Regions from separate parts of the Streptomyces callyspongiae genome, predicted to be linked through region 1. Evidence: predicted binding sites of a transcription regulator. Region 1 holds the regulator's gene; the other holds the start of a gene.
What was found. Region 1 encodes HspR, which represses chaperone genes until heat shock. Its sites were predicted from a motif close to TTGAGNNNNNNNNNCTCAA; they were not measured.
Positions count from the first base shown of each region.

Region 2: the regulator HspR is predicted to act here: its motif matches at 1,927-1,945, upstream of clpB (ATP-dependent chaperone ClpB).

Region 1 covers NZ_JBJZOM010000001.1:117,353-120,755, forward strand. Annotated here, with positions in the region: gene ACL06G_RS00575 (MFS transporter) at 1-519, opposite strand, end outside; gene ACL06G_RS00580 (helix-turn-helix domain-containing protein) at 636-1,244, opposite strand; gene ACL06G_RS00585 (heat shock protein transcriptional repressor HspR) at 1,486-1,959, opposite strand; gene dnaJ (molecular chaperone DnaJ) at 1,961-3,151, opposite strand; gene grpE (nucleotide exchange factor GrpE) at 3,191-3,403, opposite strand, start outside.
Region 2 covers NZ_JBJZOM010000001.1:361,922-365,324, reverse strand. Annotated here, with positions in the region: gene clpB (ATP-dependent chaperone ClpB) at 1-1,850, opposite strand, end outside; gene ACL06G_RS01770 (pyridoxamine 5'-phosphate oxidase family protein) at 2,021-2,416, shown strand; gene ACL06G_RS01765 (M43 family zinc metalloprotease) at 2,747-3,403, shown strand, end outside.

The DNA.
Region 1 (3,403 bases):
GGCGCCGATGATGCCGGCCTGGACGTACACGCTGACGATGCCGCCGAACCGTGCGGTCTGGCCTTCGGGGGCCATCTCCACGATGTACGCCGAGTTGAGGGGGGCTTCGATGCCGGTCGACAGGCCCTGGAGGATGCGGCAGAGCAGCAGGACGGCTCCGGCCCAGATACCGAGGGAGGCGTGCGTGGGAAGGACCGCGATCACCGCGGTGCTGAAGACCATGGTGCCGACGGAGAGCAGCATCACGAGGCGTCGGCCGATCCGGTCGGCGAGCGTGCCGAACACGACGGCGCCGAGCGGCCGGGCCGCGAACCCGACGGCGAAGACGGCGAGTGCGGACATCGTGTCGGCGACCGCGTCGCCCGAGGGGAAGAACTGGGGGCCGATGTAGGCCGCGAGCAGGCCGTAGACCATCCAGTCGTACCACTCGACGGCGTTGCCGCCGCCGAGTGCGACCAGGGCGCGGCGCCGGGAGATGCGTGGTTCGTCGCTGGTTTCTCTTTCGATGACTGATGCCATGCGGGGCACCTCGCAAGGGGAAGGCACGGTTTTCGGCCGTGCTGGGTCTGCACACCGACCTGCGGGCCGGTGCGCCGGAGAGGGGACGGGAGTGCGGGCCGGGAGGCTGTCGGCGCCTACCAGCTGGGCGGCGTGATCACCCAGACCGAGACGGAGGGCTGATCGCCGGGGTTGGCGTACCAGTGGGGTGTGCTGCTGGGGTAGGTGATGGAGTCACCGGCCTCCAGGCGGTGCCGGACGCCGTCCAGATAGACGTCCTTCACGCCGGAGAGGACGAGGCCGAACTCCTCGCCGTTGTGCCGGAAAGGGGTGTCGCTGGTGTCGTGGCCCGGCTGGGTCTCCACCCAGAGGACCTCCAGCGCCCCGGTGACGGTCGGGGTGAGCAGTTCGTAGCGGGCGTCCTGCGGCCCCTGGACGCCGTGGAAGTCCAGGTTGCGCCGCTCGGAGCGGCGCACCACCGGGCTGATCTGCTCGCTGAGGTGGAACAGCCGGCCCACAGGGATGTCGAGTCCGTGGGCGAGTTGCACCAGCGTGGCGAAGGACGGGTTGCCCTTGCCGCGTTCCACCTGGCTGATGAGCCCTGTGCTCACACCCGAGGTCCGGCTCAGGTCGTCGAGCGTCAGCCCGGACTGCTTGCGCAGCGCCCGGATCTGGACCCCGACCGTCGCGACGAGGGCGTCCACGTCGGGACCGCCGTTCGGCGCTGTGGAGCTGATGGTGCTCACCGACTGTCACCCGCTTCCGGATGGAGACCTTCCCCGACCGGACGAGCAACCGGGGCTGTTGTCGCCATAGTGAAGACTTTCATTCTGTCGAAAACAAGCCCTACCGCACGGTAACCAAAAATCCACCTCTCGGGAGGCGCGCCCCCAGCGGCGGCCGGGCCCGCCACCGCGACATGCCGGAGGCCCCGGCCGCTCTGCGTGGCAGAGCGGCCGGGGCCTCCGGCGGTAGCTTCCGGTCCGGTCAGCTCCGGCGGCCCCTTCCGGGGCGCCAGACGACCAGCGCACTCGACTGGTGCATGTCGCTGTAGGGGACGAGATCGCGGCGGTACGAGGCGTGCACCTGCTGCTCGCGCTGACGCATCGCCACCGCCGCGCCCTCGACGGCCTGCTGGAGCTCGGCCACGCGCGACTGCAGCGCGGTGACCTGGTTCTCCAGCTCGATGATCCGCTTGATCCCGGCCAGGTTGATGCCTTCGTCCTGGCTCAGCTGCTGCACCTGGCGGAGGAGTTCGATGTCCCGGGCCGAGTAGCGCCGCCCGCGACCGGCGGTCCGGTCGGGAGAGACCAGCCCGAGACGGTCGTACTGCCGCAGGGTCTGCGGGTGCAGCCCCGACAACTGGGCGGCGACCGAGATGACGTACACGGGGGAGTCGTCCGTCAGCTCGTACGGCTGGCGGCCCCCGAAACGCCGGCTGTCGCGGTCTCGGCCGGGCATTTCAGTCTCCCTTCGCTGCCTTGAACAGCGCTGCCCTGGGGTCCTCGTCCGCGGTCGCGTCCCGGAAGGACTCCAGGATGTCCCGCGCCTTCTCGTCGAGCTCCCGCGGCACCGAAATCTCCACGGTGACCAGCAGGTCGCCGCGGGTGCCGTCCTTGCGGGTGGTGCCCTTGCCCCGGGCCCGCATCGTCCGTCCGCTCGGCGTGCCCGGCGGCAGTTTCAGGGTGACCGGGGGCCCACCGAGGGTCGGCACCTTGATCTCCCCGCCGAGCGCGGCCTCCGTGAAGGTGACCGGCACGGTGACCGTCAGGTTGTCGCCGCGGCGCCCGAACACGGGATGCTTGTCGACGTGCACCACCACGTACAGGTCGCCGTGGGGACCGCCCCGCTCGCCGGGAGCGCCCTTGCCGCGCAGCCGGATGCGCTGCCCGTCGGTGACACCGGCCGGGATGCGGACCTGCATGGTGCGCGAGGACGTGGCCCGTCCACTGCCCTTGCAGGTGTCGCACGGGTCCTGCGCGATGAGGCCCCGCCCCTTGCAGTCGACGCAGGGGTCGGTGAGCGAGAATCCGCCCCCGCCGCCCCGGCTGACCTGGCCGGTGCCCACGCAGGTGGGGCACACCTGCGGGGAGCCGTGCTTGTCGCCGGTGCCCGAACAGGCCTTGCAGGCCGCCGAGGAAGACATCCGCAGCGGCACCGTCGCGCCGTCGACGGCCTCGGTGAAGCTGAGCGTCACCTCGGACTCGACGTCCTGCCCCCGGCGCGGCTGGGTGCGCGTACCGGCACCGCCGCCCCGGTTGAACAGACCGCCGAAGACGTCGCCCAGGCCACCGCCGAACCCGCCGGGCCCGCCGGCGCCGGCCGGCCCGCCCTGCGTGCCACCGAAGAGGTCGCCGAGGTCGAAGTTGAACGAACCGCCGCCCGCTCCCGGACCGGGGCGGAATCCGCCGCCGTTCCCGAAGAGGGCACGCGCCTCGTCGTACTCCTTGCGCCGCTTGGCGTCACCCAGGACGTCGTAGGCCTCCGAGGCGTCCTTGAACCGCTCCTCCGCGGCGGCGTCACCCCGGTTGGCGTCCGGGTGGTTCTCCCGGGCGAGCTTCCGGTACGCCTTCTTGATCTCGGCCTCGGTGGCGTCCTTCGGGACGCCGAGGACCTTGTAGTAGTCCTTCTCGATGAAGTCCTTGGTACTCATCCCCGACGTCCCTCCTCTCCTGCGTTCCCGTACTGCGCGTCAGCCCTCGTCGGGACCACCGCTGTCCTCGCCGTCCGCGGACCCGTCGTCCTCGGAACCCTGGGCGCCGGGCTGCGGTTCGGCGACACCCACCCGCGCGGGGCGGATGGTGCGTTCGCCGATGCGATACCCCGGCTGAAGGATCTGCACGCACGTCGTCTCGGTCACCTCGGGCGAGTACGAGTGCATGAGCGCCTCGTGCACCGTCGGGTC
Region 2 (3,403 bases), 240 kb from region 1:
CCGGTCGGGCCGAGGAACAGGAAGGAGCCCGTGGGCCGGTTCGGGTCGGCCACGCCCGCCCGGGTCCGGCGGACCGCGTCGGACACGGCCCGCACCGCCTCGGTCTGCCCGATCAGGCGACGGCCCAGCTCGTCCTCCATGCGCAGCAGTTTCTGGGTCTCGCCCTCCAGCAGCCGGCCCGCGGGAATGCCGGTCCAGGAGGCGACGACGTCGGCGATGTCGTCGGGACCGACCTCCTCCTTGACCATGGTGTCCTTGCCCGGACCCTCCTTGCCGGCGGCCTCCTCGGCCTCGCTGGCCTCCTCCAACTCCTGTTCCAGAGCGGGGATGTCGCCGTAGAGCAGCTGCGAGGCGGCGGCGAAGTCGCCGTCCCGCTGGGCGCGCTCTGCCCGGCCGCGGGCCTCGTCCAGGCGCTCCTTCAGCTCACCGACGCGGTTGAGGCCCTGCTTCTCCTTCTCCCAGCGGGCGGTGAGGCCGCGCAGCTCCTCCTCCTTGTCGGCCAGTTCACGACGGAGCCGCTCCAGGCGCTCCACGGAGCCGGGGTCGGTCTCGTTGGCGAGGGCCAGCTCCTCCATACGCAGCCGATCGACGGCCCGCTGCAGCTCGTCGATCTCGACCGGGGAGGAGTCGATCTCCATGCGCAGCCGGGACGCGGCCTCGTCGACCAGGTCGATCGCCTTGTCCGGCAGGAACCGCGAGGTGATGTAGCGGTCGGAGAGCGTGGCGGCGGCCACCAGCGCACCGTCCGCGATCTGCACCTTGTGGTGGGCCTCGTAGCGCCCCTTGAGTCCGCGCAGGATCGCGATGGAGTCCTCCACCGTCGGCTCGGCGACCAGCACCTGCTGGAAGCGGCGTTCCAGGGCGGCGTCCTTCTCGATCCGCTCGCGGTACTCGTCGAGCGTCGTCGCGCCGACCATCCGCAGCTCGCCCCGGGCCAGCATCGGCTTGAGCATGTTGCCGGCGTCCATCGCGGAGTCGCCGCCCGCGCCCGCGCCGACGACGGTGTGCAGCTCGTCGATGAAGGTGATGATCTGCCCGTCGCTGGACTTGATCTCGGCGAGCACCGTCTTCAGCCGCTCCTCGAACTCGCCGCGGTACTTGGCCCCGGCGACCATGGCTCCCAGGTCGAGGGCGACCAGCCGCTTGTCGCGCAGGGACTCGGGCACGTCGCCCTTCACGATGCGCTGCGCGAGGCCCTCCACGACGGCGGTCTTGCCGACGCCCGGTTCGCCGATCAGCACCGGGTTGTTCTTGGTGCGCCGGGAGAGCACCTGCACGACCCGGCGGATCTCCTGGTCCCGGCCGATGACCGGGTCCAGCCGCCCCTCGCGGGCAGCGGCGGTGAAGTCGGTGCCGAACTTCTCCAGCGCCTTGTACGTGCCCTCGGGGTCGGGCGTGGTGACCCGCCGGCCGCCGCGGGACTCCTCGAACGCCGCGAGCAGCTTCTTGTCGGTTGCGCCCTGCCCGGCCATCAGCTCGGCGGTGCGCCCGCCGCGTGCGGCGACGCCGATCAGCAAGTGCTCGGTGGAGACGAAGTCGTCGCCCAGCTCCTTCGCGCGCTGCGCCGCGTCGGCGATCACACCGAGCAGGGCGCGGTCGGCCTCCGGGCGGGAGACGGTGGACCCCTGGACTCTCGGCAGTCCCGCGAGTTCGCGTTCGGCGCCGGAGCGGAGCGCGGCCTGGTCGGCGTCGACCGCGGCGACGAGGTCCTGGATGTTCTCGTTGTCCTCGCCCTCGAGCAGGGCCAGGAGCAGGTGCGCCGGGGTGATGTCGGGGTGCCCGTCGGTCACGGCCCGGTCGCTGGCCGCGCTGATCGCGTCCCGGCTCCTGTTGGTCAGCTCGGCGTCCACGCTCGTCTGCGCCTCCTTCGGTCGGCTCCCGTGCTGTGACGTGCGGTGCTTCTTGCCGCATCCACCCTACAACAACTTGAGTCACTCTCGCTCAACTATATGGAGTACCTGGAGGGAGTCGGCGACGCGGTGGACCGCGCGCGGGTTCTCGCCCGGGTTACCGTCGGGCCATGCCCCTCCACGACGACCCCACCTTCCATGCGTTCTGGCGCGAGCGCCTCTACTCCACCCTGACCACCTTCCGGCCGGACGGCACGCCGCACGTGGTACCCGTCTGCGCGACCTACGACCCGGCGACGCACACCGCGCGCGTGGTCACCCGGGGAGGCAGTCGCAAGGCGCGCAACGTCGCGGCCGCCGGGCCGGAGGGAACCCGCGTCGCACTGTGCCAACTGGACCGGGCGCGGTGGGCCACGCTGGAGGGGCGCGCGGTCGTCCGCACCGACCCCGCGCTGATCGCCGACGCGGAGGAGCGCCACGAGAGCCGCTACGGACGGCGCCCGCGGCCCAACCCGGAACGGGTACTGCTCGAGATCGCCGTGGACCGCACCATGGGCCGCTACTGACCGGACGACCGACGGAAACACGCCGCAAGACGATTACCGGCCGAATTCCGACGACCGGATTCGACCGTTTCGGAACAGCCGCGACTCCTCCCCCGGGCCCTCCTCCGCGCCCTGCACCGCCATGAATCCGGCAGAACGCATGACTCGAAGTAACCTCTGCCGGATTTGCGCCGCACCCCGTCGCAGGCATCCGGAAGGCAAACCTCCGGTGACCGAAACGTTCCGCCGAATCTTTGGGCTTGATCGGATCTGCCTCGTCCTCGCCGGTGCGCCCTAGTGTGCGGCGCGGAAGCGAGGAAATCCCTCGCTCTGGTCCCGGGAGGAGCGCACGTGCGCCGATTCAGACGAATAACCTCATCCCCCCGCAACCGGGTCCTCGGCATCGCCGCGGTAGCCGGAGCTCTCGCCCTCACCCCCGTCTCCGCGCCGACGGGTTCCGCCGCCGAAGCGCCGACGACCTCCGCCTCCGCCTCCGCCGACCGGCTGTGCGAGCAGGCCGAGGGCCACGGCAACGCACCCTCCGCCGCCCGCGTCGCGCGGCCGCACGGCCTCTCCGCCACCGCGAAGGAGCCCAACGCGGTGAGCCAGAAGCAGGCCGCCGCCATGGAGAAGGCCCTCGAGGGCAAGCTGGCGAAGCTGCGTGCCGACGGCAAGCTGCAGGGGAACGGCAAGGGCAAGCCCGGCGGCTCGCTCGACGCCGCGGTCACGATCCCGGTCTACTTCCACGTCATCCACGACGGGGCCGCCGGCCAGCTCAGCTCGAGCGACATCAACGCCCAGATGAACGTCCTCAACGACGCCTACGGCGGCGTCGGCTCGGGCAACGCCGCGACGAACTACAGCTTCTCGCTCGCCGGCACCACCTACACCGACAACGCCTCCTGGTACAACGGCATCCAGCCGGACAGCTCCGAGGAAGCGGCCATGAAGAGCAGCCTCCGCCAGGGCGGCTCGAACGCGCTGAACGTCTACACCGCCGACCTCGGC